Regions from separate parts of the Rhizobium sp. X9 genome, predicted to be linked through region 1. Evidence: predicted binding sites of a transcription regulator. Region 1 holds the regulator's gene; the other holds the start of a gene.
The links. Region 1 encodes HrcA, which represses chaperone genes, less so after heat shock. Its sites were predicted from a motif close to GTTAGCACTCNCNNNNNGNGAGTGCTAAC; they were not measured.
Positions count from the first base shown of each region.

Region 2: a site for HrcA is predicted at 14,265-14,293, ahead of groES (co-chaperone GroES). Genes of this name have one in related genera too.

Region 1 is NZ_CP071311.1:3,198-19,110, forward strand. Features, by position in the region: gene rdgB (RdgB/HAM1 family non-canonical purine NTP pyrophosphatase) at 1-363, opposite strand, end outside; gene rph (ribonuclease PH) at 381-1,097, opposite strand; gene hrcA (heat-inducible transcriptional repressor HrcA) at 1,234-2,325, shown strand; gene grpE (nucleotide exchange factor GrpE) at 2,439-3,074, shown strand; gene ptsN (PTS IIA-like nitrogen regulatory protein PtsN) at 3,162-3,623, opposite strand; gene raiA (ribosome-associated translation inhibitor RaiA) at 3,707-4,279, opposite strand; gene rpoN (RNA polymerase factor sigma-54) at 4,525-6,075, opposite strand; gene lptB (LPS export ABC transporter ATP-binding protein) at 6,228-7,037, opposite strand; gene JZY08_RS00055 (LptA/OstA family protein) at 7,047-7,607, opposite strand; gene lptC (LPS export ABC transporter periplasmic protein LptC) at 7,624-8,289, opposite strand; gene sppA (signal peptide peptidase SppA) at 8,537-9,490, shown strand; gene JZY08_RS00070 (integration host factor subunit beta) at 9,517-9,819, shown strand; gene JZY08_RS00075 (LapA family protein) at 9,885-10,226, shown strand; gene JZY08_RS00080 (class I SAM-dependent methyltransferase) at 10,319-11,452, shown strand; gene JZY08_RS00085 (RNA methyltransferase) at 11,449-12,309, shown strand; gene lspA (signal peptidase II) at 12,309-12,797, shown strand; gene JZY08_RS00095 (ATP-binding protein) at 12,853-15,102, shown strand; gene JZY08_RS00100 (GNAT family N-acetyltransferase) at 15,197-15,913, shown strand, end outside.
Region 2 is NZ_CP071311.1:385,410-401,322, reverse strand. Features, by position in the region: gene JZY08_RS01950 (3'(2'),5'-bisphosphate nucleotidase CysQ) at 1-400, opposite strand, end outside; gene JZY08_RS01945 (TldD/PmbA family protein) at 494-1,840, opposite strand; gene JZY08_RS01940 (monovalent cation:proton antiporter-2 (CPA2) family protein) at 1,957-3,777, shown strand; gene JZY08_RS01935 (patatin-like phospholipase family protein) at 3,955-4,881, opposite strand; gene rsmD (16S rRNA (guanine(966)-N(2))-methyltransferase RsmD) at 5,029-5,586, opposite strand; gene JZY08_RS01925 (pseudouridine synthase) at 5,567-7,546, opposite strand; gene JZY08_RS01920 (nucleoside deaminase) at 7,618-8,076, shown strand; gene JZY08_RS01915 (hypothetical protein) at 8,129-8,767, opposite strand; gene ileS (isoleucine--tRNA ligase) at 8,910-11,813, opposite strand; gene JZY08_RS01905 (bifunctional riboflavin kinase/FAD synthetase) at 12,094-13,074, opposite strand; gene JZY08_RS01900 (TIGR01459 family HAD-type hydrolase) at 13,132-13,980, opposite strand; gene groES (co-chaperone GroES) at 14,351-14,647, shown strand; gene groL (chaperonin GroEL) at 14,722-15,913, shown strand, end outside.

The sequences.
Region 1 (15,913 bases):
GTTGGATGCGCCGCGTTCGGCAAGGGCATTCTCGACCTTCCGCATGGCCATCGCGAAGTCGCGCGTGCCGTCGGCCGTCTCCGCCCAGTTGGCGGTATAGACGCCGGGCGCGCCATCCAGCGCGTCGATCACCAGACCGGAATCGTCGGAAAGAGCAGGCAGGCCGGACGCCTTTGCGGAGGCAAGCGCCTTGATGGCGGCATTTTCCTCAAAGGTGGTGCCCGTCTCGTCCGGCTCTTCGAAATTCAGCTCGGCAGCCGATTTGGCGGAAAAGCCGAAAGGTCCGATGAGATCGGCAATTTCGGCGATCTTGCCCTTGTTGTGGCTCGCGACGACGATCGTTCTGGTATCGAGCTTGCGCATGACGTTTTCCTGTCGGCTCAGGCAATCGCCTGTTTCTGAAGGGCGACCAGCTCGCTGCAGCCTGCCTTTGCAAGGCCGAGCAGCGTCAGGAATTCCTCTTCGGAGAAGGGGGCGCCTTCCGCCGTTCCCTGAACCTCGACGATGCCGCCGGAGCCGGTGATGACGAAATTCGCGTCGGTCTCGGCGGAAGAGTCTTCCAGATAATCGAGATCGATGACCGGTTGTTTTGCGAAGATGCCGCAGGAGATCGCCGCGATGTGATCCTTGAGGACCTTTTCGACCTTGATCATGTTGCGGGTTTCCATCCACTTCAGGCAGTCGTGGAGAGCAATCCATGCGCCGGTGATCGAGGCGGTGCGTGTGCCGCCATCGGCCTGAATGACGTCGCAGTCGATGCTGATCTGGCGCTCACCGAGTGCCTGCAGATCAACGACGGCGCGGAGCGAGCGGCCGATGAGGCGCTGGATTTCCTGCGTGCGCCCACCCTGCTTGCCGGCGGCGGCTTCGCGCTTCATGCGTTCATGGGTGGAACGTGGTAGCATGCCGTACTCGGCGGTGACCCAGCCCTTGCCGCTGTTGCGCAGCCACGGCGGCGTCTTTTCCTCAAGGCTTGCGGTGACGAGCACATGCGTGTCACCGAACTTGACCAGACAGGAGCCTTCCGCATGTTTCGAGAAATTACGCTCGAAGGAAACCTTGCGCATCTGATCGGTTTTTCTGCCTGAAGGCCGCATATGATCCACTCTCCATGTTGGTTCCTGCCTTCTAAGGCGAGGCCCGCGCATTTGCAAAGCCAATTTCCATTTTGTCCCAGCGGTGCGACGCATTATATTGATGCAAACAGGATTTGGATGACAAAGAACGGACGAGATGGGCTTTTCAGCACCACTTTCAAAAGATCAGGCATCGCTGCTGGATGAACGGTCGCGGGAGATTTTCCGGCGCATCGTCGAAGGCTATCTCGACACCGGCGAACCTTTGGGATCGCGCAGCCTGTCGCGGCTGCTGCCGATGTCGCTTTCACCCGCCTCCGTCCGCAACGTCATGAGCGACCTTGAGGAACTCGGCCTCATCTATTCGCCGCATATCAGTGCCGGGCGCCTGCCCACCCAGACGGGGCTGCGTTTCTTCGTTGACGCCTTCATGCAGGTGGGCGATCTGCCCGCAGAAGAACGGGCGAACATTGACCGGCAGATCGGCCCGGTCGCCGGCCACGAGCAATCTCTGGAAGGGTTGCTCACGGAGGCGAGCCGCATGCTATCAGGCATGTCGCGCGGTGCGGGCCTTGTGCTGACGGCCAAGAACGACGTCATCCTCAAACATGTGGAATTCATCCGGCTGGAGCCCACCAAGGCGCTCGCCGTGCTGGTCGGCGATCACAACCAGGTCGAAAACCGCATCATCGAATTGCCCGCCGGCATTTCGTCATCACAATTGATCGAGGCGGCGAATTTCATCAATGCCCACCTGTCCGGTCAGACGCTGCAGGAGCTGCGAACCCAGTTCCAGAGGCAGCAGGCAGAACTGCAATCGGAATTGGGCACGCTGGCGCAGGATCTGATCGAGCGCGGCCTGGCCGTCTGGGCAGGTGACAATGAGGATGGCAAGCTCGGCCGCCTCATCGTTCGCGGACGCTCCAACCTGCTCGAGGGTCTCGCCGGCGAGGAAGATATCGATCGCGTGCGCTTGCTCTTCGACGATCTGGAGCGCAAGGAAAATCTCATCGAGATCCTAAATCTTGCGGAAAGCGGCTCTGGGGTCAGGATTTTCATCGGTTCGGAAAACAAGCTCTTTTCATTGTCCGGTTCATCGCTGATCGTCGCGCCCTACCGCGATGAGGAAAACCGTGTCGTGGGTGCGGTCGGCGTCATCGGTCCCACCAGGCTCAATTACGCCCGTATCGTACCTATGGTTGACTATACAGCGCAGATCATGGCCCGCCTTTCCCGCAAGCAGAGATAGGACAAAGCCGCAAGGTCAGAGAATGCGGCAAGCTTTTCGCCGCAAGCCTTGATTTTTGCCCGTCAAAGCTCGATATCGGGCGCAACCAACAACATTCAAATCTGGAGAACGTCATGACCGACGATACAAAAAAGCCCGGACCTGACGCGGACGTCGCCGAAGAGTTTGTCGAACCCGCGCTTGCCGGGGAAGGACCTGCCGAAGCCGCCGAACCCGATCCGGTCGAACTGCTCAAGGCCGAAAATGCCGATCTGCGCGACAAGTTCCTGCGTCTCGCAGCGGAAATGGACAATCTTCGCCGCCGTACCGAACGCGACGTCAAGGATGCTAAGTCCTATTCGCTCGCCGGTTTCGCACGTGACATGCTGGCCGTTTCCGACAATCTTCGCCGCGCTCTCGAGGCCATTCCGGATGAACTCAAGACCAATGGCGAAGCCGGCCTCAACGGTCTGATCGAGGGCGTGGAGATGACCGAGCGCTCGATGTTGTCGACGCTGGAGCGCCACGGCGTGAAGAAGATCGATGCCGAGGGTCAGAAATTCGACCCGAATTTCCACCAGGCCATGTTCGAAATCCCCAACCCGGCGGTGCCGAACAACACGGTCCTTCAGGTGGTTCAGGCCGGCTTTACCATCGGTGATCGCGTGCTGCGTCCCGCCATGGTTGGCGTCGCCAAGGGCGGCCCGAAAGTTGAGATATCCGCATCGGCTGAGCCGGGCACCTCTTCTCTCAATGAAAAGGATGCCTGAGGCATTCTCTTCTTACCCCAATAAAAAACGCGCCTTCAGGGCGCGTTTTTTATGTCATGAAAACTGAGGCCAGCAGAAAAGTGGCTATCAGGCCGCCGTCGCCTGTTCCTGATTGAGGAAGGCGTAGATTGCCGTGTCGGAATCGGTGGCGCGCAGCTTGGCTACCAGTTCGGGGTCGCGCAGGGCGCGCGCAATTCTGGAAAGCGCCTTCAGGTGATCCGCGCCGGCGCCCTCGGGCGCGAGCAGCAGGAAAACCAGATCGACCGGCTGATCGTCCAGCGCTTCGAAATCGACCGGGGTTTCAAGGCGTGCGAAAACGCCTGTGATCTGGTGAATGCTGCTGAGCTTGCCGTGCGGAATGGCAATGCCGTGCCCGACGCCGGTAGAGCCGAGCTTTTCACGCTGGAGGATGACGTCGAAAACTTCCCGTTCCGAGACTCCGGTAATTCTGGCTGCCTTTGCGGCCAGCTCCTGAAGCAATTGCTTTTTGGAATTCACCTTGAGGGCGGGAATAATCGCATCTTGTTGCAGCAAATCTGCCAACGCCATTCTCTTTTTCCTTCATGCCATCGAGACGATGTGGGAGGCAGATACGCTTTCGCGCTCTGCCTCCCACAGTCCTGTCAGACTGTTCAGCTCTTGATCGTTTCCGCGTCGATCCAGCCGATATTGCCGTCATGACGTCGGTAGACGATGTTGAGATATTCCTTGCCCGGGCTGCGGAAGAGCAGAACCGGTTCATCCGTCATGTCGAGCGCCATCACGGCGCTGGCAACGGACATTGTCTTTATCTGTTTCGAACTCTCTGCCACGATGGTGGGTGCGTAATCTTCAGGGACCTCGTGATCCTCATCGGGAATAGCATCCATCACCGTATAGGCGATTTCCGGCATCACGCCATTTGCGCCGCTATGATGGTCTTTCAGCTTGCGCTTGTAACGACGCAGGCGCTTTTCAATCCGCTCTGCGGCGGCATCGAAACTCGCTTGCGGATCATTTGCCTGACCCGCCGCATGCAATACAACGCCCGTATCGAGATGCAGCTTGCAATCGGCGGCAAAACGCGATCCCGACTTCTCCACGGTCACTTGGCCTGAATACCCCCCATCGAAGTATTTGGTAACTGCCAGACCTATATTGTCCTCAATCCGCTGACGGAAAGATTCACCGATCTCCATATGTTTACCAGATACACGCACACTCATGGAAATTTTCCTTTTTGTAGTGATTTGCGAGTACCAGCTTACGTCAAGCCGAGCGCGCATCCAAGCGTTTCGAAGACCTTAAAAAGCCCCCATTCGAATTTTACGCCCATGGACGGTGGAGATGAATCCGTTACAAATGACCTTGCTTACGTGTGCGGCGGGCTTCTAGCCCCTGGCGTGACAAGAGTCAATGGTGCAGCCGGGGTGGGGCAGCCAAGCCCTGAAAACGTGATCGTTTTCGCCGCTCAGTAGGCGGAGGCTCTTGCCTGCGCCTTCTTTTCCCGACGCCTCTGCACGGAGGAGGGGATGTTCATCGCCTCACGATATTTGGCGACGGTGCGGCGGGCGAGATCGATGCCGCTCTTTTTTAGATTGTCGACGATATCGTCGTCGGAAAGCACGGCGTCGGCAGCCTCCTGCGCGATCATGCCCTTGATGCGGTGGCGCACCGCCTCCGCCGAATGGCTGTCGCCGCCTTCCACGGAGCTGATCGATACGCTGAAGAAATATTTCAGCTCGAACAGCCCGCGCGGTGTCAGCATGTATTTTTTCGACGTCACGCGGCTGACGGTGGATTCATGCATCTTGATGGCGTCGGCCACGGTCTTGAGGTTCAGCGGCCTCAGGTGATCCACGCCGTTGACAAGAAAGGCGTCCTGCTGGCGAACGATTTCGGTGGCCACCTTCATGATTGTGCGGGCGCGCTGGTCGAGGCTGCGGGTCAGCCAGTGGGCCGTCTGCATGCACTCAGCCAGAAAATCCTGATCCTCACCCTGACGGGTCTTGTGCCGCGAGACTTCGGCGAAATAGGTCTGGTTGATGAGCACGCGCGGCAGGGTCTCGGGATTGATCTCGACAAGCCAACCGCCTGCCGAGGAGGGGCGAACAATGATATCAGGGACGATTGTCTCCGAGACCATCGAATCGTAGCCGGCACCGGGGCGCGGATTGAGCGTGCGGATTTCCGCCAGCATGTCGAGAAGATCCTCTTCATCGACGCCACAGAGTTTTTTCAGGGCCGCGAAGTCCCGTTTGGCCAGGAGCTCCAGATTGTCGACAAGCGCCCGCATGGCCGGATCGAGGCGGTCCTTCTGCGCAAGCTGGATCGCCAGACACTCGCTCAGCGAACGGGAAAATACGCCCGGAGGGTCGAAACCCTGAAGGGTCTTCAAAACCTGCTCCACTGCCGACGGAGTAGCTCCCAGCCGTTCCGCGACATCATCGACGGCATCCGTCGCGATATATCCCGTTTCGTCGAGCTGGCCGATCAGCGCATCGGCTATCATCCTGTCCTCCGGGGAGGATATGGCAAGCGGCAATTGCTGATTGAGATGGTCACCGAGGCTTTGTCTCGCGGCAACGAAATCGTCGAGATCGTAACTTTCGCCGGACTCCTGCCCGGGCATGGATTTCCATTGGCTTGCCAGCTCGGGGGCATCGGCCTTTCGGGGTTCGCCATCGTCGGGAAAGACGTTTTCGAAGCTGGTATCGAGCTGTTCGCCAAGATTGGCGGCGCGCTCGCCATACCAGTCGTCGCTATCGGCCGTTACCGTTGCGGATTTGTCGGAGGCCTCGCTGTCGGCATCGCCGAAATTCTCTGCATCCGCAGGGCTGTCGCCGCCCAAATCGCCATCGTTTGCCGCAATTTCGAGCAGCGGATTGCGTTCAACCTCCTGCGCGATAAACTGCGTCAGTTCGAAATGCGTCATCTGAAGCAGCTGGATGGACTGCATCAGTTGCGGTGTCATCACGAGAGACTGGTTTTGACGCAGCAAAAGGCTGGCAGATAATGCCATGGCGGACGCGAAACTCCCCTTACAGCTTCTCCATTGCCACAGTTTTCATAAATTTTGCGAGGGCAAGAGAACTTGGCCCAAAAATTGCTTTTTTATTATGTTTGGTCAAGCGTCAGGGCGGGGCGCGATGAAGAATCTTTCGCGCCCGAAGCTTACAGGCTAAAATTATTGCCGAGATAGAGCCGACGCACGTCCGGATTGTTGACGATATCGTCTGCGCGGCCATGGGTCAGAACCTCACCGGCATGGATGATGTAGGCGCGGTCGATGAGGCCGAGCGTTTCGCGAACATTGTGGTCCGTAATGAGAACGCCGATCCCGCGTGCGGTCAAATGCCGGACGAGATTCTGGATGTCGCTGACGGAAATCGGATCGACGCCCGCAAAGGGTTCGTCCAGAAGCATGAAGGTCGGATCAGTCGCCAGAGCGCGGGCGATTTCCAGACGGCGGCGTTCACCACCCGACAGCGCGACAGCGGGCGACTTGCGCAGCTGCGCAATGTGGAACTCTTCCAGCAATTCATCAAGCTTGCGGTTGCGCTTGGCGCTGTCAGGCTCGTGTACTTCCAGTACGGCGCGGATGTTTTCCTCGACCGTCAGTCCACGGAAGATAGAGGCTTCCTGCGGCAGATAACCGACGCCGAGGCGCGCGCGCCTGTACATCGGCATGCCGGTCACATCGTTACCATTGATGGCGATCTTGCCGGAATCCACCGGCACGAGGCCTGTGATCATGTAAAAACAGGTGGTTTTGCCCGCGCCGTTCGGACCGAGCAGCCCAACTGCCTCGCCGCGGCGCACGACCAATGACACGCCATTGACGACCCGGCGCGTATTGTAGGTCTTGGTCAGACCATGCGCGATGAGCGTGCCTTCATAGCGAGCCTTGTCGGCCGGTGAGGGCGCGTCCGCGGACCGGTCGCGTCCACCGCCAAATATTTTTGAGATCGAGGGTATCTTCACGAGGTGAGACTACTGTTTTTTCTGCGATTTTGGATCGAGCATGATCCGGACGGGACCGCCGCAGCTTTCGAGCTTGGCCTGTCCCGTATTCATCAACACAGTCAGCTTGCAGCCGGTGAACACATTCGTGCCCTCGGACAGCACGACCTGCTTGCCCGTGAGGATGAAGGTCTGCGCCGCCATGTCGAACTCGCCGTGATCGGCCGTGGCCTTCTGGGTTTCGGACGTCAGATAGACGTTATTGTCCACGAAGATTTTTTCGATGTTGGCATCACCGCTGGTGAGCGACGAACCTTGCCCCTTGTAGTTCACGGTCATCTTGCCGGCCTGAAGGGTAGTCGTGCCCTGCACCACTTTCACATTGCCGGTGAAATAGGCCTTGCGCTCCTGATCCCGGATTTCGAGCTGATCGCTTTCAATCGCGATCGGCTGATCGCCGGAAAGCTTCACGCCCTGCATATTGCTGGTGGTGTTCTGGGCAAAAGCCACAGTTGCAAGACACGAGAAAAAAAGACCAGCAGCTGTAAGGCCGGCGGATCTGCCAATGGAAACGGGACGGGAAATTTGCATCATCTGGACCGGGCTCTCACTTGCCTTCATTTTTGATATTGGATGCAGCGATACGTGCCCGTACCTGCCCCGAAAATGTAATCGTCTTGCCATTATCGGCGATATCAATCGATTGCGCAACAATCGAGCCGTCGTTTGTTTTGATTGAAACGGGCTCCTGGCTGCTCATTTTTCCGGCTTTCAGATCGACGTCCGCAGACTGGAACTTCGCTTGTATGCCATTGCTGAGATTGATGTCAAAAGGTGCGGTCATCTTCAGCTTATTGGTGGCCCGGTCGAAGATGCCTTCCTGGGCGATCACCTGGGCGATACCATCGTTCACCGGCACGGCGGCCAGAACCTTCTCAAGCGTCATCAGGTTGGGGTTGGCGATGTCCTGCAACGCACGGTCGGCGTTCATGGAATAGTCGATCCCCTTCTCGTTGCGGCCCGCAACGGCGGGTTTTTCCATTACGATCTTGCCGTCCTCGATCCTTGCACTTTCCAGCGAAACCTCGTCAGGCGCCCAGGTTCGGATCAGCGAAACAGCGATGAAGGCAAGCGAAATGACCGCTGCGCCGAGCGGCAGGATGATTTTCAGCCGTTTCACGCGCGCAGAATGCCTGAGCGCGCGCTCGTAAGCGCCGTTCTGGTCATTGGGCAGCGGAAATGCTGGCGCTGGTTCGCGGAGTCTTTCAAGCATAAGAGTGGATCCGGAAAACTTCCTGGGCACCATTTTGGCGCGCAACTGAAGCTTATATGTTTATCTTAATGTCTTTGGCATGAGTGCTTTGTCCTGCCAATATGGTTTTTGTCTGGAAAGGTGCAAGGGAAATGCGAATTTTATCGTAATTCTGGTTTCCTTATTGTTTCCTTGCGGCTTCGCGTTAGAAGAACCATATGGCCGTGATGCTTATGTCGCTTCAAAGGCCGGATGGCAGAGGTTCTCGATGGATAATATGGCGATAGCGGATCGCAGGCGTTTGCGCCGCAAGCTGACTTTCTGGCGGATTGCCGCCGTTCTCCTGCTCGTCGCCGGCATTTTCGGCCTTTACCGGTTTTTATGGACCGAGCCGCAGCAAAGCGCCAAGCCCCATATTGCCCGTGTCGAGATTTCCGGTCTGATCCAGGACAATACCGAACTTCTGGAGCGGCTCGACAAGATTGCCAAGAGCGACAATGTCAAAGGCCTGATCGTTTCTATTTCCTCGCCCGGCGGCACCACCTATGGCGGTGAGCGCATCTTCAAGGCCATTCGCGGCGTTGCGGAAAAGAAGCCGGTCGTGTCGGATGTCCGCACGCTGGCGGCTTCCGCCGGATATATGATCGCGTCGGCCGGCGATACCATCGTCGCCGGGGAAACCTCGATCACCGGCTCGATCGGCGTGATCTTTCAATATCCGCAGGTTGGCCAGCTGATGGAAAAGCTGGGCGTCTCGCTGCAGGAAATCAAGTCTTCTCCATTGAAGGCCGAACCTTCGCCCTTCCATGAGGCGCCCGAAGAGGCAAAGACGATGATCCGCGCCATGGTGATGGACAGCTACGGCTGGTTCGTCGACCTTGTGGCCGATCGTCGCAAGCTGCCGCGCGAGGATGTGCTGAAACTCGCGGACGGATCGATTTTCACCGGCAGGCAGGCGCTCGCCAACAAGCTGGTCGACACGCTGGGTGGCGAGAAGGAAATTCGCGGCTATTTCGAAACACGCGGCGTCGCCAAGGATTTGCCGATCGTCGAATGGCGCGCGCCATCGTCCCGTTCGCCTTTTTCGCTTTTCAGTGTTGCGCAAATAGCGAAGTTTCTGGGATATGACGATTTAATTCCCTTTGCGGGCTCCGGCCAGCTCGGTGCGGACAAGTTGTTTCTTGACGGTCTTGTTTCCGTTTGGCAGGTTGATCCGCGTTAAAAATCCAATTCTTTCAGGGGGCAACCGTGATCAAGTCTGAACTGGTGCAGATCGTTGCTGCGCGTAACCCGCACCTTTATCACCGCGACGTGGAAAACATCGTCAATGCGGTGCTGGATGAAATCACCGATGCCCTGGCGGCAGGAAATCGTGTCGAGCTTCGTGGTTTCGGCGCATTTTCGGTGAAAAACCGTCCTTCGCGATCCGGCCGGAACCCGCGCACGGGTGAGTCGGTTTTCGTCGAGGAAAAATGGGTGCCTTTCTTCAAGACGGGCAAGGAACTGCGCGAGCGCCTGAACCCTGGAATGGGTGACGAAGAGGACGATTGATCGTTCTTGCCGTTTGGCGACGGAAACGGAGCCGGCGGAACCCCGCAGCGATGGAGTATTCTCGGATGTCGAAAAAAATCATCAACCTCATCATCCTGCTTCCGCTGGCGATTATCCTCGTCATCCTGTGCGTGGCCAATCGTCAGGCCGTGACGTTGGCGCTCAATCCGTTCAGGCCCGAAGACGGTGTTCTGTCCTTCACCGCGCCGTTTTTCGTATTCCTGTTTCTGGCGGTCATTTTCGGCGTGCTTCTGGGATCTTCGGCCACGTGGTTTGCGCAGGGCAAGCACCGCAAGCGCGCCCGTATCGAGGCGAAAGAGGCCGTTCGCTGGCATGACGAGGCGAACCGGCAGAAAGCCGCCGCGACCGGACATGTTCCAAATGCGGGCCAACTCCCGGCAAAGTGATGTAGCCGACATTCGTTCCGGCTCTAGGCGAGCGGCGCGTGGAATGCTATTTGCTGCGCGATAAGACGCGGGCAGAAGCGGAAAGATTTCCATTGAAGAAAAAAGACAGCCGGCCGGGCAATCGTGCGCGTGCCGGGAGCGAAAAAAAACAGGTTCATGCCGCAAAGCCGGCACGGCGGGCGGATACGGCACCGAAAAAGCGCGAGCCGGATGCGGTGCGCAGCGTGCCGAAACCTGCGCCGAAGAGAAAGGCCATTCCGGCGACAGCCGTTGAGCAGGCGCCCGAGCGGCCTCTCAAGCCTCGCACCGGCGAACGTCCCGCAGAACAGGTTCCGGTCATTCTGGAATCGAGTGGTGCCGGCGATTTTCACCTGATCGACAGCGGCAACGGCCTGAAGCTCGAACAATATGGCGATTACCGCGTCGTTCGTCCCGAGGCGCAGGCGCTGTGGCAACCGTCGGTTCCCGACCGCGTATGGCAGAATGCCGACGCCATTTTCACCGGCGATACCGATGAGGACGGCATGGGCCGCTGGCGTTTTCCAAAGGAAGCGCTCGGTGAGACCTGGCCTCTCTCCCTTCTTGGGGTCGATTTTCTTGGTCGTTTCACGGCCTTCCGTCACGTCGGCGTCTTCCCGGAACAGATCGTCCATTGGGAATGGCTGAAAAATGCCGTCGAGACCGCCGACCGGCCGCTGAAGGTGCTGAACCTGTTTGGTTACACCGGCGTCGCCTCCTTGGTTGCGGCGGCTGCGGGGGCTGAAGTCACCCATGTCGACGCCTCCAAGAAGGCGATCGGCTGGGCGAAGGAGAACCAGGCGCTTGCCGGGCTCGAACAGGCGCCGATCCGTTGGATTTGCGAAGACGCGATGAAATTCATCCAGCGTGAGGAGCGCCGCGGCAGCACCTACGACATCATCCTCACCGACCCGCCGAAATTCGGTCGCGGCACTCATGGTGAGATCTGGCAATTGTTCGATCATCTGCCGCTGATGCTGGATATCTGCCGCGAAATCCTGTCGCCCAGGGCGCTCGGCCTGGTGCTGACGGCCTATTCCATCCGTGCAAGCTTCTATTCGATGCATGAGTTGATGCGCGAAACCATGCGTGGCGCCGGTGGCGTCGTGGCATCCGGCGAACTCGTCATTCGCGAGGCCGGGCTTGACGGCAAGACGCCGGGACGGGTGCTTTCCACATCGCTGTTCAGCCGCTGGGAGCCGAAATGACGAACGACATGCGCGAAAACACCACGCGCCGGGTTGGCCAGGTCAAGGAAGTGACCAGCCTTGCCAATCCCATCATCAAGGATATCAAGGCGCTCACCCAGAAAAAGGGCAGGGAAGAGACCGGCACCTTCATGGCGGAAGGCTTAAAGCTGGTCATCGACGCGCTTGAACTGGGCTGGACGATCAAGACGCTGGTTTATGCCAAGGCCGCCAAAGGCAAGCCGCTGGTGGAGCAGGCGGCGGTGAAGACGGTCGCCTCTGGCGGTCTGGTGCTGGAAGTCAGCGAAAAGGTTATCGCCTCGATCACCCGCCGCGACAATCCGCAGATGGTCGTCGGCATTTTCGAGCAGAAATGGAAACCGCTGAAGGATATTCGCCCGGAAAAGGGAGAGACCTATATCGCGCTCGACCGGGTCCGCGATCCCGGTAATCTCGGCACCATCATCCGCACGGCTGATGCGGCAGGCGCTTCGGGCGTCATTCTGGTTGGCGATTGCACCGATCCCTTTTCGCTGGAAACGGTTCGCGCCACCATGGGTTCGGTTTTCGCCACGCCTGTTGCCCGCGCTTCGGTCGAGGAATTCCTCTCCTGGAAAAAATCGGCCAATGTCAGCGTCGTCGCCACCCATCTCGCCGGCTCGGTCGATTATCGAAAGATCGACTATGCCGGAAAGCCGGTCGTGCTTTTGATGGGCAACGAACAATCGGGCCTGCCGCCGGAACTGGCAGGCAAGGCCGATCAGCTGGCGCGCATTCCGCAGCAGGGCCGTGCCGACAGCCTCAATCTCGCCATCGCAACCGCCGTCATGCTTTTCGAGGCGCGGCGACATCTCCTCGAACTGACACCGGTGAAGTAATGGCCAAAGCGGCGTTGTTTTCGAAATTTGGCCCGGCTTTCGCGCTGATCGTTGCTGCCCTTGTGCTGGACCAGATCGTCAAGCAACTGGTCGAAGCCTATCTGCCGCTGCAGGAGATGGTGCCGGTCGTTCCGTTTCTGGCGCTTTATCGCACCTATAATCTCGGCGTCGCATTTTCGATGCTGTCGGACATGCATGGCTGGTTCATCGTCAGCATGCGGCTCGTCATCGTGGTCTTCGTCCTGTGGCTCTGGCGCAAGACGGCGGCGGACCGAACCTTCGCCCATCTCGGCTTCGCCTTCATCATCGCGGGCGCGGCCGGCAATCTTCTCGACCGCTTTTTCTACGGTCACGTCATCGACTATATCCTGTTTCACACAGACACATGGTCCTTCGCGGTCTTCAATCTTGCCGACACTTTCATAACCATCGGAGCGGGTTGCGTCATTCTGGATGAGTTTCTGCACGCTCGGGCAGCTAAAAAGTAAAATTTTAGGGTTTCAGCCAAACATATCAAAACCGCTGCCGTGGTAGCGGTTGTCTATGAGCGAACCGGCAAGACTTCGGGAAAGAGTTTCAGATGGCCTCGGCCTGGCTGCCCCGGCAGCGCAGCCGGCGGATCGTGCCGACACCACATCTCACAAAGCCGTTGAGCGCCATGAGGTCGACGCCAGGTCGATCGCCCTCCATGTCGCCGTTTCATTGTCGGTGGGTGCGTTCTCTGCGGCCCTGATTGCGCTTGCGGTGCCCTATGCTGTCACCGTCGCGCTGGCATCCTTCTTCGCCGCCGTGCTCGTCGGTCTTCTGTTCTACGCGCTGTTCAGCAAATCTTCACCTCTTCCCGACGAACTGCCAGCCGATTCCTCGGATGTCCGTCTGCGGCAAACGCAGAACCGTTCGCTGATTGCCGGGATGCAGGAAGCCATGGGCGATATAGTCGTGATCCGCAATATGGACCGGCGTATCGTCGAGGCGAACACCGTCTTTCGTGAAATGACGGGGTGTTTTGCTCCCGAAGGGCTGAGCTGCGAGGAAATAGGCATCGCTTTCCGGCCGGGCGGCAAGGCTCACGTTTATGACGTGGAAATCGCGACCCCTTTCGGGCAGCGGATTTTCTCCTGGCATGATGCCGTGACCCGCGATCTCGCAAGCAGCCGTCTTCTCATCAGCAGCATCGCAAGGGACGTGACCGAAGAGCGTCTGGCGCTTGGCGAAAGGGAGGACGCCCGGTTGCGCGCCGAAAAGGCCGATGCCGAAAAAGCGCGGCTGCTGGCCACCGTAAGCCACGAAATCCGCCTGCCGCTGTCAGGCATGCTTGGCATGAACCATCTTCTGTCGCAGACGAAGCTCAATGAAGAGCAGCGGAATTATCTCGATGGCATGAAACAGTCCGGCCAGTCGCTTGTGCAGCTGGTCGAGGACCTGCTGGACTATTCGACCATGGAGGCGGGCCGTTTCAAGCTCAATCCGCGTGCGGAAAACCTGCGGCGGCTGATCGAGAGCATCGTGGAAATGCTGGCGCATCGCGCCCATGAAAAAGGCATCGAAATCACCTCTTTCGTCACGCCCGATGTGCCCGATTATCTGGATTTCGATCCGGCAAGGCTGCGCCAGGTCCTGTTCAACCTCCTCGGAAACGCCGTCAAATTCACCCGGGAAGGTGGAGTGGTCATCCGGGCGCATATGGTCGAGGGTGAATTGCTGATCACCGTCGAAGATACCGGCCCCGGTATGAGTGCGGCGGAACAGGCCCGTATTTTCGGTGAGTTCGAGCAGGCAGGCCCGATGTCTCAGAGAAGTGCAGGCACCGGGCTCGGTCTTGCCATTTCAGCCCGCATCGTGCGGGAATTCGGCGGCAGCCTCACGGTGTCGAGCCGAAAGGGCAAAGGCAGCACCTTCAAGCTTGCTTTCCGCCCCGGCAGCGCGCCTGCCGGAATGCCGGACCAGGGCCGGCGTCATTGCCTTCAGCACACGAATGTCCTGCTCATCGCCCCGAAGGGCGTCGCGGCAGCGGTGACGATGGAGGCGATAGAGGCTTTCGGCGGCAAATGTACTCTCATCCATCAGCCGGAGGATCTGCAAAGGCTGCAGGACAAAATGGACGGCGCAACCGCCGGCCTCACCGATATCATCGTCGATCAGCGCATTTCGGCTCTGTTCAGGGACGATTTGAAGGATTGGCCGCAACAGAATGTTCGTCGCACGCTTATGGTCAGTCCCGAAGAGCGGCCTTCGACGATGCATGTGTCCTTTGATGCGTGGCTGATCCGGCCGCTGCGGGAAAAGTCACTGATCGACGTCCTGTGCGGTCGCCTGCGTGGAATAGAGCGGCGCGATGCCATCAACGACAACCACCCCGATGTGGGATTTTCGTCGCGGGTGAGCGAAGGGGCAAGCGGCATTGATATCCTCGTGGCCGAGGACGACGCCGTCAATGCGCGCATCATCCGTGCCGTTCTGGAAAAAAGCGGTTTTATCGTCCGCACCGTTGACGATTTTCAGGCATTGCTTCAGTCGGTGGCGCCGGGGGTTCCCCACCTGCCACATCTCATCATCTCCGATCTCAATATGCCGGGTGGCGAGGGGCTCGAGGTGTTGCCTGACCTTCTCCTGACGCTGAAGGCTGAGGGAAATATTCCCGTTATCGTGCTGAGCGGCGATGCAAGCGCCGCGACCGCCGAAATCCTGCTGAAGGCCGGTGCGGCGAAGGTTTTGACCAAGCCTGCCGACCCAAGGCGGCTGGTCGAGGAAATCCGCCGCCTGCTGGAGGCGAAACGCCTGTTGCCATCATAATTTAACAGACTCGATCTGGCTGCATTTTGTCACTATTCTGTCGTCAATTAGTGATTTATGACAGGAAAATTCTTTGGTGGCGGAGCGATTCCCCATGGTTGCCGAAATACTCAATCACGACATTTGTGAAAACAATGTTGTCATTCACCCCCGTCCTGAGACTGTGCAGGATAATGAGGGTCTTTTCGGTCGTATCGGCACACTTGAAACACGGCTCGCAAGAAATGAGCGTGAGATCGATGCCGCACAATCCGTGCGTTACCGGGTCTTTGTCGAGGAAATGAAGGCGCGCCTTCCGGCAGAAGCGATGCGCCGCAAGCGCGATATCGATGCCTGGGACAGTGTCTGCGACCATCTGCTCGTGCTCGACAAGGCGATTGAAGGCGACAGCGAAGACCAGATCGTCGGCACCTACCGTCTGCTGCGTCAGGAAACGGCACTCGCCAATAACGGTTTTTATTCCGCAAGCGAATTCGATATCGCGGGACTGGTCGCACGCCATCCGGGCAAGCGTTTCATGGAGCTTGGCCGCTCCTGCGTGCTGCCGGAATATCGCACCAAGCGCACGGTCGAGCTTCTGTGGCAGGGCAACTGGGCCTATGCCGTGAAACACCGCATGGACGCGATGATCGGTTGCGCCTCCTTCCCCGGCGTGCAGCCGGAAGCCCACGCGCTTGCGCTGTCCTTCCTGCACCATAATTGCGTCGCGAAGGGCGAGTGGGCGGCGTCTGCGCTTCCCGAGCTTTACCATGAGATGGACCTCGTGCCGGCAGAGGCGCTCAACGCCCGCAAGGCGCTGAATGCCATGCCG
Region 2 (15,913 bases), 380 kb from region 1:
TGAATTCCTCTGCGAGCGCCGGCGCGACAAGGGCAGCCGCCACCGGCCGCCCCTGATGCACGACCGCGACACTCACGCACCAGGTGTCCCTGCCGCCGATGAAGGCGCGGGTTCCGTCGATGGGGTCGACGACGAAGACGGTGGAACGGGCAAGCCTGTCCGTGTCGTCGTCCGTCTCTTCCGACAGCCAGCCGTATTCAGGCCGGGCGGATCGCAGGATGGTTTCGAGAATTTCGTTCGCGGCGTAGTCGGCCGCACTCACCGGCGAAAGACCGCCATTTTTCCACCAGACCTCGGGATCCTTGCGGAAAAAACCGAGAGCCGTCTCGCCGGCCTTGCGCGCGGCCTCGAGGACCAGCCTCAAATCGGAAGCCCAGCGGGCCTCTGCAATATCGTTCATTTTGCCGTCTTTTCCGCGCGCCTCAGGCGGCGCGCCTGTTTTTCTCTTCGCACTTGCACACAAAGTGCCGGCGAAAACAACCCGCGGGTCGCCTCACTTGCCCGCGATCGTCATGCCTTCGATGGCGAGCGTCGGTGCGGCGACGCCGTATTTCCGGTCGATATCGTTGGCCGGCGTGACACGCATGAACATGTCCTTCAGGTTCGAGGCAATCGTCACCTCCGAGACCGCGAAGGACTTTTCGCCATTCTCGATCCAGAAGCCGCTTGCACCACAGCTATATTCACCGGTGATCATATTGGCGCCATGGCCGATCAGCTCGGTGACGTAAAAGCCGCTTCCGACCTGCGCCAACAGTTCTTCCGGAGATAGTTCACCCGGCTCCAGCGCGAGATTGGTGGAGGCCGGCGATACCGAGGTTCCGCCGCGCACGCCGCGACCGTTGGTTTCAAGGCCGAGCTCACGCGCGGCCGAGGTGGAGAGGAACCAGTGTTTCAGCACCCCATCCTCGATCATCGTCATCTTCTCGCCCCTGACACCTTCGCCATCAAAGGGACGAGAGGACGGGCCGCGAACGATCTGCGGGTCATCGGTGAGGTGGAGGCCCTTTTTCAGAACCTGCTGCCCCATCTTGTCACGCAGGAAGCTGGTCTTGCGGGCGACGGAAGCGCCGTTGATCGCGCCGGCAATGGCACCAACGAAACCGCGGGCGATGCGGGGATCGAAAACCACGGTAATGTTGCTGCCGGTATCCACCTGGCGCGGGCCGACCCGCCGCACGACTTTTTCACCGGCGCGACGGCCGATCTCTTCGGCCGCATCGAGATCAGCATAATAGAGGCGGCTGTCGAAATCGTAGTCGCGCTCCATCTTCGTACCTTCGCCAGCGATGACGCTGACGGAGCGGCTGAAACGGCTGCCCATGTAGCTGCCGGAAAAACCGTGCGAGGTGACGAGGACAAGGCCGCCCATGCCGCTCGATGCCCCGGCGCCGGAGGAATTGCTGACGCCCTTGACGGCAAGTGCCGCCTCTTCCGAGGCGAGTGCCGCTTCGCGCAGCTGATCGGCCGAGACCTCGGTCGCATCGAAAAGCTCAAGATCGTCGTAGGATGTCGCCAGCCGTTCCCTGTCTGCCAGACACGCAAACGGGTCTTCCGGCGAGACCTTCGCCATGGCCACTGCCCGTTCCGCCAGCGTCTTCAGATCGAAGCCGGGATTGGCCGAAACACTCGCCACCCGCCGTCCGACGAAAACGCGGAGCGAAAAATCGTCGCTCTCGGAGGATTCGGTGCTTTCCACCTTGCCCAGCCGCACGCCGACCGATTGCGAGCGTGAACGGACGACAACGGTGTCCGCCTCATCCGCACCGGCTGCACGGGCAAGATCGACAAGTTCACTGGCGCGATCGAGAAGTTTGGAAGAATCTATTTCTGAGGACATGAGTTGGCCTTTCATTCCTGTTCCATTTATTGTGCCAGGAACCCCGCATCAAGGGCGAAACGCCGCTTTCTCCATCTGAGCGGCTCCATCGCCGCCATATTCGAAAGTCCGCCCGCATGACCGAGCACGACGCTCTCTTTTCCGAACCATTGCTGCTTCTGGCCGGCGCGGTCATCGCGGCCTCGGTTTTCCGCAAACTCGGGCTTGGCACCGTGCTCGGCTATCTGGTGGCGGGCATCATCATCGGGCCATTCCTGCATCTCGTCACGGACGCCAAGGACATCTTCAACGTCTCGGAACTGGGCGTCGTTTTCCTGCTCTTCATCATCGGTCTGGAACTCAAGCCGTCGCGCATATGGCAGATGCGGCGTGATATTCTGGGGCTTGGGTTGGCGCAGGTGTTGGTAACGGGCAGCGTTCTGGCATTGATCGCCTGGTGGGCCGGGCTGATCGACGCGCGCGGCAGCCTTGTTGCGGGTTTCGGCCTTGCGCTCTCCTCCACCGCCTTTGCGCTGCAAATTCTCGAAGACGATGGCGACATGAACACGCGGCATGGCAACCGCTCCTTCTCGATCCTGCTGTTTCAGGATCTCGCCATCGTGCCGCTTCTCGCCCTCGTCACCATTCTTTCCAACCGCCCGGACGTGCCGACGGATTCGATGGCCTACGATCTCGTCGCCTCCGTTGTCGCGGTGGCGGGCATGGTGCTGGCCGGGCGTTACCTTTTGACGCCGATGTTCCAGATCATCGCCCGCACGGGTGCGCGGGAAGTGATGATCGCCGCCGCCCTCTTCGTCGTCATCGGTGCTGCCGCCATCATGGAGGCGGTCGGGCTTTCGATGGGCATGGGCGCGCTGCTGGCTGGGCTGATGCTGTCGGAATCCTCCTACCGGCACGAGCTGGAAGCCGATATAGAGCCGTTTCGCGGGCTGCTTCTGGCGCTTTTCTTCATGGCGGTCGGCATGTCGCTGCATGTCAACATCGTCTATGAGCACATCGTCCTCATCCTGATCGCCGTGCCGGCGATGATGGCGGTGAAGGCGGCCGTCATCTACAATCTGTGCCGCATCGCCGGCTCGTCCCGTTATGCGTCGAGCCGTATCGCGCTGCTTCTGGCGCAGGGCGGTGAATTCGGTTTCGTGCTGTTCACGACGGCCGCTGCCTCCGGACTGTTTCCGCAGGCAACCGCCTCGATCCTCGTTGCCGTGGTGACGCTTTCCATGGCGCTGACGCCGCTACTGGCCGTGATTTCGCGCCGGCTGACGGCGGAGGATGCCGAGGAAGACACTCTGGACGAGGATTTCGACGGGGCGGGCGCGGATGTGCTGATGATCGGCTTTTCGCGCTTCGGCCAGATCGCCTCGCAAATCCTTCTGGCGGGCGGGCGGGATGTGACTGTCATCGACAGTTCGGCCGATCGCGTGCGTCAGGCCGCACGGTTCGGTTTCCGCATCTTTTTCGGCGATGGCACCCGCAAGGATGTGCTGATCGCGGCCGGCATCGAACGGGCCGATCTGGTGGCGGTCTGCACCCATAAGAAGGAAGTCACCGACCGCATCATCGACATGATCCAGTCGGAATTTCCAAGCGTGCGCATCTATGCCCGCTCCTATGACCGCGTGCATTCTCTCGATCTCAGGAAAAAGGGCGTGGAATATGAAATCCGCGAGACGCTGGAATCGGGTCTGCTCTTCGGCAGACGCATTCTGGAAGGGCTGGACATGGACGGCGAAAGGGCGCTGGCGATCTCCGACGACATACGCGAGCGCGATGAGGAGAGATTGCAGCTGCAGGCGGTCGAAGGCCTCGCCGCCGGCAGGCAGATGCTGCATAACAAGCCGGTGCGTGAAGTGAAGCCTGAGCCGCTGATGAAGCCGAAGAATAAGGCGGAGAAGCGCGAGGAAGAGGAAGACGGGGAAACGGAAGTTTCGTTGTAGGTGACGAGGCAGGCATTAGCGCAGGGAGCGCGCTGCTTAAAGGGCCAGATGAGGGGGCAAGCTCTCCGTATATCGCTACCGTCGCCCCCTCATCCCGCTGCCGCGACCTTCTCCCCGGCGGGGAGAAGAAGCGAGTGGCACCCGCTCGCTCGATAGTGAATATTCAGGGAGTAGCGCTCAAGCCTCCACGCCTTGCCCGCGATGAAACAGCTCCACCTGCATGTCGATCTGCCGCTTCAGATCGTCCTTGATGCCGGCGGATGCGTTCAGCACCTCCTCGGACTTCAGGAAATCCAGCACTCCGAAACGGTGCACCGGCGGGCGCAGGAAGATGTGCGGCGGACGTAACCTCAGTTTCAGGGCAATTGCCGCCTGCATCATTAGCTGGCTGGCGCCGAACAGGCTGTCCAGCCGGTTCGGCATGGTGGTGCCGTCGCCTTCGGGACCGCCGACCACATCAACGCCGATGACGATATCGGCCTGGTCCAGCAGATGCTCGTAGGGCACGGGATTGAAGATGCCGCCATCGATCATGATGCGGCCATCGATACGAACAGGCATGAACAGGGCCGGAATGGCGGCAGATGCCGCCAGCGCCTGGATGATCTCGCCGCTCTCCACCACCACTTCGGTCTGGGCATAATAATCGGTGGTTATCACCTTGAGCGGAATGGCAAGCTCGGAAAAGTCCTTCGGTAAGGCTTGCGGCATCAAAGCGTGCAGAATGAGCTCGAGATTGAATTGCCCGAGACGAAAACCGTCCACCGCATGGCGCATCGATGCCGGGCCGAGGCTCCAGAGCCGGTTGGCCACCGAACCCTTCCGCCCCATGAGTTCGAGCGTATATTCACGGATTTCCCGGCCCGTCATGCCGGCCGCCATGCCTGCACCGATGATGGAACCGATCGATGAACCTGATAGCGCCACCGGCCGGATACCGAGTTCGTCCAGCGCCTCGATGACGTTGATGTGGCAGATGCCGCGCGCACCGCCGCCGCCGAGCGCCACGCCGAATGTCGGCTCGTGGCCACCCGTGCCGCCGCCTTCGAGAACATCTTCTCCGGTGCGGACGATCGTGACGCTCTCGTTTACACCCTGCTCCATGCGAATACCCAAAACTCTTTCCCCGCACAGGTCCTGTCTGCCGGCATAGCCTATCGCGACACTGGCCTGACAGTATCGGGCGACAGGACGCAGGCTCTGCCTATTCGGCAAACAAGACAAGACCGTGGCGTGACGGGAAGGTTCCCGTCAGGGCTCGTAACGGTAGAAATGCATTTTCGTGTCGCCGAAGATACGGCTTTCAAGCAGCTTGAACGCTGGATCGACATTAACCGCAACATCACCGCGCTCTTCCAGAATGGCAAGCGCGCCGGGTGTGAGCCAGCCGCCGCCATGTGCTGCCGCGAACGCCTTTTCCCCATGGCCATGGCCATAGGGTGGATCGGCAAACAGAAGATCGAAAGGCTCGATATTGTTGACACCGCCAAGCTTGGTGGCGTCACGCCGCAGGATGCGGGCGCGGCCATGCAGGCCGAGCGCATCGATATTTTCCCAGAGCAGCCCCCTGCCCTCAACGCCGTTTTCGACGAAGAGCGCCACGCGACAGCCGCGCGAAAGAGCCTCCAGCCCAACCGCACCGGTTCCGGCGAAAACGTCCAGAACGCGCGTACCGTCAAGACTTTCCGGATAGGCGTGGCTCAGGATATTGAAGAGGCTTTCCCGTGTCCTGTCGATGGTCGGACGAATGGAATTCGATTTCGGCGCGGCCAGTGTCCGGCCGCGGAACTCACCGCCTACGATCCGCATTACGTGTCATTCCCCTGCCTCCAGAAGGTTTGCCACCCGGGCCTTTGCCACCCGGCTTGCCGCCGCCGGGGCCATTGCCGCCGGGGCCTTTACCCTTGCCCGAAAAACCCGAACGTTCGCCACGCTCGCCCGGTTTTCCAAAGGATGGCTTGCCCGATGCGGGTCTGCCACCCGGTTTTGCGCCCCGGGGCTTATCCCCGAAAGGTCGCTCGCCACGCGGACGATCGCTGCGTGGGCGATCACCCTCTTCACGCGGCTTGTCACGGAACGGCCGGTCACCGAAAGGTTTTTCGCCACGGGCGGTGCGATCGCCGAAGCTCTTTTCGCCGCGCGGACGGTCGCTGCGCGGGCGATCACCATCCTCACGCGGCTTGTCGCGGAACGGCCGGTCGCCGAAGGGCTTTCCGCCACGCGCGGTGCGGTCGCCGAAGCTCTTCTCGCCACGGGGGCGGTCGCTGCGCGGGCGGTCACCATCCTCACGCGGCTTATCGCGGAATGGCCTGTCGCCAAAAGTCTTTTCACCGCGCGGCGCGCGATCGCCAAAGCTCTTGCCGCCACGCGGACGGTCGCCGCGTCCGCGACCACCTTCCTCTTCGCGGGGGGAATCCGAACGGATCCACTCGCCCTCGGCATCGGCATGCCTGACGACGTTGCGGCGCGCTTCCGCCTGGGCGGATGGCTTCTTGAACAGGCTTTCCGCTTCCGCACGGGCGGAAGACTTGCGTTCCTTGCCGTCACGGGTCGGCCTTGCGCCGGGCGCCATCCACACATTGGCGGTGCGGTTGGTGCCGGCGGGCTGGCGGGGGCTGCGGCGCTCTTCGCCATCGTCCTCGCTGCGGCCCTTTGCGCCGAACTTCCCGGCGGGCTTGGAGCCGAACTTGCCGGCAGGCTTGTCACCGCGCTTGGTATCGAGACGGCCGAGCGCCTTTTCGCGACGGTCTTCCGGTCTACCGGCGGATTTTTCGAAACGAGGCTTGCCTTCCGGCGCGTCGCCCTTGGCCCATTCGGGCTTGGCGCGTTTGGCCGGGGCCTCTTCCTCATCGTCGCCGGATGTATTGTAGATCGGCGCGTCGAAATTGGCGCCTGCCTCTTCGATCAGACGCGGTCCGAGCTGATCGCGCAGCATGCGGCCGCGCACTTCAAGCACCTTGCCCTCGGCAAGATCGCCGAGCTGGAACGGACCGTAGGAGATACGGATCAGGCGGTTGACCTCAAGGCCGAGCGCGCCGAGCACATTCTTGATCTCGCGGTTCTTGCCTTCGCGCAGACCCATGGTGATCCAGACATTATGGCCCTGGGTACGGTCGAGCGTGGCATCGATTGCGCCATACAGCACACCGTCGACGGCGATGCCGTCCTTCAGCTTGTCGAGTGCGGCCTGATCGACCTCACCATGGGCGCGCACGCGGTAGCGGCGCAGCCAGCCGGTGGTCGGCAGTTCCAGCACACGGGACAGGCCGCCATCATTGGTGAGCAGCAACAGGCCTTCGGTATTGATATCGAGACGGCCGATGGAGAGCACGCGCGGCAGTTCCCCCGGCAGATTGTCGAAAACGGTCGGGCGGCCTTCCGGGTCGGAATTGGTCGTCACCAGACCGGCGGGCTTGTGGTAAAGCCACAGGCGCGTGCGCTCGGCACCGCGAATCGGCATGCCGTCCACTTCGATCTTGTCGGAAAGCGTGGCGTTCACGACCGGGCTATCCAGCTTGACGCCGTTCAGCGACACGCGGCCTTCCATGATCATCCGCTCCACATCGCGGCGCGACGCGACACCGGCGCGGGCCATGATCTTGGAAATGCGTTCGGGCTTGGTGCCGACCACGGTTTCGGGCGCCGGGGCTGCCTTTGCTTCGGCCGGTTTCTTCTCACGCTCCGAGGCCGGCTTGCCGGGGCCTTTCGGCTTCTTGTCGCGGCTAAATGTCTTGCCGCCGTCACGCTTCGGCTTGTCTTTAAAAGTCATTTGCTGTTTGCCTGTTGTTTGGGCTGTCCTATCAGGTCCAAGCACAAGGGTTAAGAGGAAATTGAAACACAATGGCCGAAAGGACGCATTTCATGGAACTGGCGCTGGCGGAAGCCCGCGCCGCCGGCGAACGCCAGGAGGTTCCTATCGGCGCGGTGCTGGTTCTGGATGGCCGCGTCATTGCCCGCTCCGGCAATCGCACCCGTGAATTGAACGATGTGACGGCGCATGCCGAAATCGCCGTCATCCGCATGGCCTGCGAGGCGCTGGGGCAGGAACGGCTGCCCGGCGCCGATCTCTATGTAACCCTTGAGCCCTGCACCATGTGCGCGGCGGCGATCTCATTCGCCCGTATCCGCCGCCTTTATTACGGCGCGGAAGACCCCAAAGGCGGCGCGGTGCATAGTGGTGTGCGCTTCTTCAGCCAGCCGACATGCCACCATGCGCCGGATGTTTATTCGGGACTGGCGGAAAGCGAAAGTGCGGAAATCCTGCGGCAATTTTTCCGCGAGAAACGTCTCGACGATTGAGCGGCCGACGGGAGAAACCTCTCCCGCAGGCCACCATCAGCCCGTCATTTTATCAGAAGGGGTTCCACCAGCTCTTGCCGGTGTTGGCGACAGCCGCTTCTTTCTTGCGGCGCTTTTCCTTCTTCTGTTCCGGCTCACCGAGGTCGGTCAGCTGATCCTGCGGCACGCTGCGATATTCGGCTGGCGGATCGGTAAGGAACCGGCGCTGGGCGTTGACGACGGAGCCGCCCTGGGCTTCGGCCTTCGCCTTGCGGAAGGCTTCCCATTTCTGGCTTTCGGTCATCTGGCCGGCGGTGCCGTTACCGGCAAGCAGCGGCGAGCGGTAATGCGGGTTGTTCTTGTTGGCATCCGCCTCGTCGCGAAGACGTTCGCGGGTCTCTTCCGGCGATTCAACCCATTGCGGGTTGTTTTCGCGGTTCGCCATATTCTGCTGCGGCGCGGCCAATTGTTCGGCACGGGACTGGGCAGGAACGACAAGACCGGGGCGCGGGCTGTATTTCAGGTTGCGCTTGCTCTGGTCACCGGTGATCGAGGTTGCGTTGCCGAGATCGTCGACAAGCTGTTCCGCCGCCGTCTTGCCCGTACCGTAGGTCGGGCTCGTGCAAGCGCCCAGCAGCACGCCTATGGCCGTGATGCCTGCAACCGTGCGAAACATGCCCAAACCCTGCGCATTACCCTGCATCGTCTTCATTGAAACCCTTCCAGCCGTCCGTCCCACTTCGCCAGACATCGTCTTTCGGCAGGCGGCAGCCCGCATTGCCGTGCAAATCCGGCCATTTTCAGGCAGGTGTACCGGATGAAGACGCAAAGCGCAATTCATCCGGCCATTTTCCTTATCCGCGCGCGGCAAGCTCCCGCAGCGCCGCCGCATCGCGGGCCGAAACCTCCGGATAGTCGGGGTCGGAACCGACATCGGTGGTGATGCGCCAGGAACGGGCGCATTTTGCACCTTCCGCCAGCTTCTGCTCGACCACGACCTTTGCAACTTCCGGCAGGCGGAAGCCATCGGCCGGGCCTTCATCACCCACCACCGAAATGGCCGAAGTGATGCAGATTTCGGCGAAATCCTGCCCCTTCAACGCCGCCAGCAGGTCGGCGTCGGCAATGTGCACGACAGGGGCTGCCTCAAGCGAGGAGCCGATGCGCTTTTCGCGGCGCTCGACTTCCAGCGCGCCCGTCACGACGGTGCGAACCTTGCGGATCTTCTCCCACTTCGCTTCCAGTGCATCGTTCTTCCACTCCGCCGGGATTTCCGGGAACTGGACGAGATGCACCGATTCCGCATCCGGATAACGCGAAAGCCACGCTTCTTCCGTGGTGAAGGGCAGCATGGGCGCGAGCCACGAGACGAGGCAATCGAACAGCTTTGCGATGACCGACAGGGCCGCCCGGCGCTTCAGCGACGACGGCGCGTCGCAATAAAGCGTGTCCTTGCGGATGTCGAAATAGAAGGCCGAGAGCTCGACATTGGCGAAATCCACCAGCGCGCGGGCGATCTTCTTGAACTCGAAGCCGTCATAACCTTCGCGAACGACGCCATCCAGTTCGGACAGGCGGTGCAGCACCAGCTTTTCCAGTTCCGGCAGATCGGCATAGGCGATCTCCTCGCCCTCATAATGGGCAAGGGTGCCGAGCATCCAGCGGATGGTGTTGCGCAGTTTGCGATAGGCATCGACATTGGTCTGGATGATGGCCTTGCCGAGGCGCTGGTCTTCCCAATAATCCGTGGTCATGACCCACAGGCGCAGGATATCGGCGCCGGCGTCCTTCATGACTTCCTGCGGCGAAACCACGTTGCCCTTGGACTTGGACATCTTCTCGCCCTTCTCATCCATGGTGAAACCATGGGTGACAACGGCGTTGTAAGGCGCACGGCCACGCGTCGCGCAGCTTTCGAGCAGCGACGAATGGAACCAGCCGCGATGCTGGTCGGACCCTTCCAGATAGACATCCGCCGGCCACTTCATGTCCGGGCGGTCTTCCAGCGTGAAGGTGTGGGTGCAGCCGCTGTCGAACCAGACGTCGAGAATGTCCATGACCTGCTGCCAACGGGCATGATCGTGGTCATTGCCGAGGAAACGCTCCTTGGCGCCTTCGGCGAACCAGGCATCCGCACCTTCGGCCTCGAAGGCCTCGAGGATGCGGGCGTTGACGGCCTCATCGATCAGGACTTCGCCCTTCTCATCGGCGAAGACGGCGATCGGCACGCCCCAGCTGCGCTGGCGCGACAGAACCCAGTCGGGCCGGCCTTCGATCATGGCGCGCAGGCGGTTCTGGCCGGAGGCAGGGACGAAGCGGGTGTCGTCGATGGCGCTCAGCGAGCGCGAACGCAGCGTCGTGCCGTCGCCCAGTTCCTTGTCCATATAGACGAACCATTGCGGCGTGTTGCGGAAGATGACCGGCTTCTTGGAGCGCCAGCTATGCGGATAGCTGTGCTTCAGACGGCCGCGGGCAAACAAATTGTTTTCCGCAATCAGCGCCTTGATGACGCGGTCATTGGCATCGCCCTTCTTGCCGTTATCGTCCATGACGCGGGCAGCGCCGCCTTCGGCAGACGGGCCGAAACCGGGGGCGTCTTCGGTATAGAAACCGTCATCGCCAACCGGGAACGGGATGGCCGACGAAACGCCGCGCGCTTCCAGCTCACGCTGATGCGCGGTCCAGACGTCAAAGTCCTCGCGGCCGTGGCTCGGCGCGGTGTGCACGAAGCCCGTACCGGCATCGTCGGTGACGTGATCGCCTTCGAGAAGCGGAACCGGGAAATCATAACCGAGCGATGCCAGCGGATGCGCGCAGATGATGGCGGCCAGTTCTTCGGTTTTCACGTCGCGAACGAGCTTGAAGGTCAGCTTTGCCTTGGCTGCGGCCTCGTCGGCAAGCTTCTTGGCGAAGATCAGCTTTTCGCCCGGCTGCGGACCGAAATCGTTCTGGGCGCTTTCGACTTCGTAGAGCCCATATTCGACCCGCGACGAAAACGCGATGGCGCGGTTGCCGGGGATGGTCCACGGTGTGGTCGTCCAGATGACGACTGAAGTACCAGAAAGAACAGGAGCGGCCTGCACAACCGGGAACTTCACCCAGATCATGTCGCTCTCGACATCGGCATATTCGACTTCGGCTTCCGCCAGCGCCGTGCGCTCGACCACGGACCACATGATCGGCTTGGAGCCACGATAGAGCTGGCCGGTGCGGGCGATCTTCAGGAGTTCGCCGGCGATGCGGGCTTCGGCGTGGAAGTTCATCGTCGTATAGGGGTTTTCAAAGTCGCCCTCGATGCCGAGGCGCTTGAACTCCTCCGACTGGACCTTGATCCAGCCAGCCGCAAAGTCACGGCATTCCTTGCGGAATTCGTTGACCGGAACCTCGTCCTTGTTCTTGCCCTTGGCGCGATAGGCTTCCTCGATCTTCCATTCGATCGGCAGGCCGTGGCAATCCCAGCCCGGCACGTAGTTGGCGTCGTAGCCGCGCATCTGGAACGAGCGGGTGATGACGTCCTTCAGGATCTTGTTGAGCGCATGGCCGATATGGATATTGCCGTTGGCATAGGGCGGGCCGTCATGCAGCACGAATTTTTCGCGGCCGGCGGCGGAGGCGCGCAGGCGTCTGTAGAGGCCCATCTCCTGCCAGCGCTTGACCGTTTCCGGTTCCTTCTGCGGCAGGCCGGCGCGCATCGGAAAATCCGTCTGCGGCAGATAGAGGGTGGCGGAATAGTCGAATTTTTCTGCGGTGTCGCTCATAATTGTACCGTTGTTGCGCGCCGTATCGGTCGCGCCGTCTCAATTTCAAAGAGGGCAAATTCGGAAAGCACCGTCACAAATGCCATGACAAGCGCCAAAATCCCGGACCTTCCGGCTCTTCAGAGCGGGCGGAAGGCCGGGCCAATAATTCGGCCAATCTGATTTTTAAACATCAACCGGTATTGGGACATGGCCGGTTGTTTATGCGGTTTTCCAGCAAAAAGGAAGAGAAAAGCGACAGCAATATGGGCCGGACTACGGGCTGACCGGCCCTGCCCGCTCAAAACGCGATCTTCTCATCAACTTCGCTTAGCGGCCGCACGCCTGAGAGCATCGCCCTCGCCTCTTCCTCATCGCGCCTGATCTGCGCGACCAGCGGTTCCAGGCCGTCGAATTTCAGCTCGTCACGCAAGTGTCCGAAGAAGGACACCGAACATACTTCGCCGTAGAGATCGCCGGAGAAATCGAAGACATAGGTTTCGAGCAGCGCCGCGCCGTTTTCGGTCACCGTCGGGCGGTAACCGAAACTTGCAACGCCATCGCGGATCGAGCCGTCGGGACGGCGGAACCGTACGGCATAGATGCCCGCCTTTAGTTCCGTTTCAGGTGCCAGCGCCATGTTGGCTGTCGGATAACCCAGCGTGCGCCCAAGCTTCTGGCCGCCGATGACTTCGCTTTCCACCGTGAAGCGGTAACCCAGCAATCCGGCCGCACCCGCCACATCGCCTTCGCACAAATGCGAGCGGATGCGGCTGGAGGAAACGACATCCGAGCCCTCGTCGCGGAAGGCATCCACCAGCGTCACATCGAAACCGTGGCGCTTGCCGGCCGCCATCAGAAATGCCGGGCCGCCTTCGCGACCTTTACCGAAGTGAAAATCAAAGCCGGTGACGACGGCGCTGGCGCCCAGCCAGTCGACCAGAATGGACTTGACGAATTCTTCCGCCGAACGCTGCGAGAATTCCCTGTCGAAGGGGTATTCGATGACGGAGCGGAAACCGATGGCTTCAAGAATGCGCGCCTTCAACGGTGCAGGGGTGAGGCGGAAGACCGGCGTTTCGGGGCGGAACACGGAACGGGGATGCGGCTCGAAGGTCAGAACCAGCGCCGGCACGCCACGCGCCTCGGCCAGTTCCAGCGCGCGGTCCAGAACGGCGCGGTGGCCGCGATGCACACCATCGAAATTGCCGATCGCGATCACGCCGCCTCGAAGAGCTTCCGGCAGTGGCTCTTTTTTTTCGTTGCGATGAAAGACGGTCATGGCAGTCGATCCATTTTTTACGTCAGCTCAGGCCAGATGTTCTCGGGCCAGACGTTCTCAGGCAAGGCGTGGCATCCACCAGCCGGGAGCAGCACCCTGCCCCTTCAGATAGGCGTTCAGAAGCGCCTCGTCCGTGTGGCCGTTCAGCGTATATTCGGCGGCGTGAATGCCGCCGCTGATATAAAGAAGGTTGAGGCCGCTCGCAATCGCGCCCTTCACATCCGTCGGCATGCCATCGCCAATGGCGAGCACGCGATCCTTCGGGAAGGAACCGCGCACTTCTTTGGCCGCCGCAAGGCAGGCTTCATAGATCGGCGCATGCGGCTTGCCGGCAATGCGGACTTCGCCGCCGAGCTGTTCATAATAGGCGGCCATGGCACCGGCGCAGGGAATGATGCGCTCGCCGCGCTCCACCACCAGATCGGGATTGGCGCAGATCATCGGCGCGCCGCGGGCGATGAAGCCCTTGAGCATCTCGGTATAATCCTCGGGGGTTTCCGTCTCGTCGTCGAAGAAACCGGTGCAGACGACGGATTGCGCTTCCGCCTCGCCCACCCGTTCGACATCGAGACCTTCGAGCAGCGGCATGTCCCGCTCCGGGCCAAGCAGGAAGACTTTCTTCGGACCTTCGGCGATCAGGCCGCGGGTAACGTCGCCGGAAGTGATGATGCGGTCATAAGCCTCATCCGGCACGCCGAGCACGCGAAGCTGGGCAATGACACCGGGGGCTGGACGCGGCGAATTGGTGATGAGCACCACCGTCTTGCCGGCCTTGCGCGCTTCGTGCAGTGCAACCGCCGCATGGGGAAAAGCGCTGACGCCATTGTGCAGCACGCCCCAGACATCCGAAAGAATAACGTCGAACCCATCAGTGATTTCGCCGAGGGTGAGAATGCGATGGGCCATGATATGCTTTCCGGATGCGAGAAAAGGGTGTGCGTCACATCGCAAAGCAAAGGGCCGATGGCAAGGAAAAAAGCGGCGCTGAAGCCGCCCTGCGAAGCACACGCCACTGTGCGAACATAAAACCCCGCTAAGCCGGATAACGATGGCGGGTCGCAAAAGGGTGATTTATCCCTGTCGACAGCTCCGTGGAAATTTCTGTCATGGAACGCTGATAACCATAGCGCATAAAATTTTTCCGACGGCGCGTTCTTGACTCAGGTAGAACGCCTCCTTATCTCGGTTTCGCTGGCACTCCAACAAGGGGAGTGCTAACACCCATCACGTGAACCTCCAAAAGGTTCCTGAAGTCATTTGATCGAGGGATTAGGCAATGACAAGCACCAATTTCCGCCCGCTTCATGATCGCGTCGTCGTTCGTCGCGTTGAATCCGAAGCAAAGACCAAGGGCGGCATCATCATTCCCGATACCGCCAAGGAAAAGCCGCAGGAAGGCGAAATCGTCGCCGTCGGTTCCGGCGCACGTGACGAGGCCGGCAAGGTCGTCGCTCTCGACGTCAAGGTTGGCGATCGCGTCCTGTTCGGCAAGTGGTCGGGCACTGAAGTCAAGCTCGACGGCGAAGACCTTCTGATCATGAAGGAAGCCGACATCATGGGTATCATCGGCTGATTTCGCCGGACCCATCGTTTCCGTAAATTTCAAGCCGGACCCGGTCCGGCCGTTCGAAACCAGGAGTTTTGAAAATGGCAGCCAAAGAAGTCAAATTCGGCCGCACAGCGCGCGAAAAGATGCTCAAGGGCGTCGACATTCTCGCTGATGCAGTGAAGGTCACCCTCGGCCCGAAGGGTCGTAACGTCGTAATCGACAAGTCCTTCGGCGCTCCGCGCATCACCAAGGACGGCGTTTCGGTCGCCAAGGAAATCGAACTGGAAGACAAGTTCGAGAACATGGGCGCACAGCTCGTTCGCGAAGTCGCTTCCAAGACCAACGACATCGCCGGTGACGGCACCACCACCGCAACGGTTCTGGCCCAGGCCATCGTTCGCGAAGGTGCAAAGGCAGTTGCTGCCGGCATGAACCCGATGGACCTGAAGCGCGGCATCGATCTGGCCGTTGCAGAAGTCGTCAAGGACCTTCAGGCCAAGGCCAAGAAGATCAACACTTCGGAAGAAGTTGCTCAGGTCGGCACGATCTCCGCAAACGGCGAACGTCAGATCGGCCTCGACATTGCTGAAGCAATGCAGCGCGTCGGCAACGAAGGCGTCATCACCGTTGAAGAAGCCAAGACCGCTGAAACCGAACTCGAAGTCGTCGAAGGCATGCAGTTCGACCGCGGCTACCTGTCGCCCTACTTCGTGACCAACCCGGAAAAGATGGTTGCGGACCTCGAGGACGCCTACATCCTTCTGCACGAAAAGAAGCTTTCGAACCTCCAGGCCATGCTGCCTGTTCTCGAAGCTGTCGTTCAGACCGGCAAGCCGCTCGTCATCATCGCTGAAGACGTCGAAGGCGAAGCTCTTGCAACGCTCGTCGTCAACAAGCTGCGTGGCGGCCTCAAGATCGCTGCCGTCAAGGCTCCTGGCTTCGGCGACCGCCGCAAGGCCATGCTGGAAGACATCGCCATCCTGACCGGTGGTACCGTCATCTCCGAAGACCTCGGCATCAAGCTCGAAAGCGTTACCCTCGACATGCTCGGCAAGTCGAAGAAGGTTTCGATCTCCAAGGAAAACACCACGATCGTTGACGGTGCCGGCCAGAAGTCGGACATCGAAGGCCGCGTTGCCCAGATCAAGGCGCAGATCGAAGAAACCACTTCCGACTACGACCGCGAAAAGCTGCAGGAACGTCTTGCCAAGCTCGCTGGCGGCGTTGCCGTTATCCGCGTTGGCGGTTCGACGGAAGTTGAAGTGAAGGAAAAGAAGGACCGCATCGACG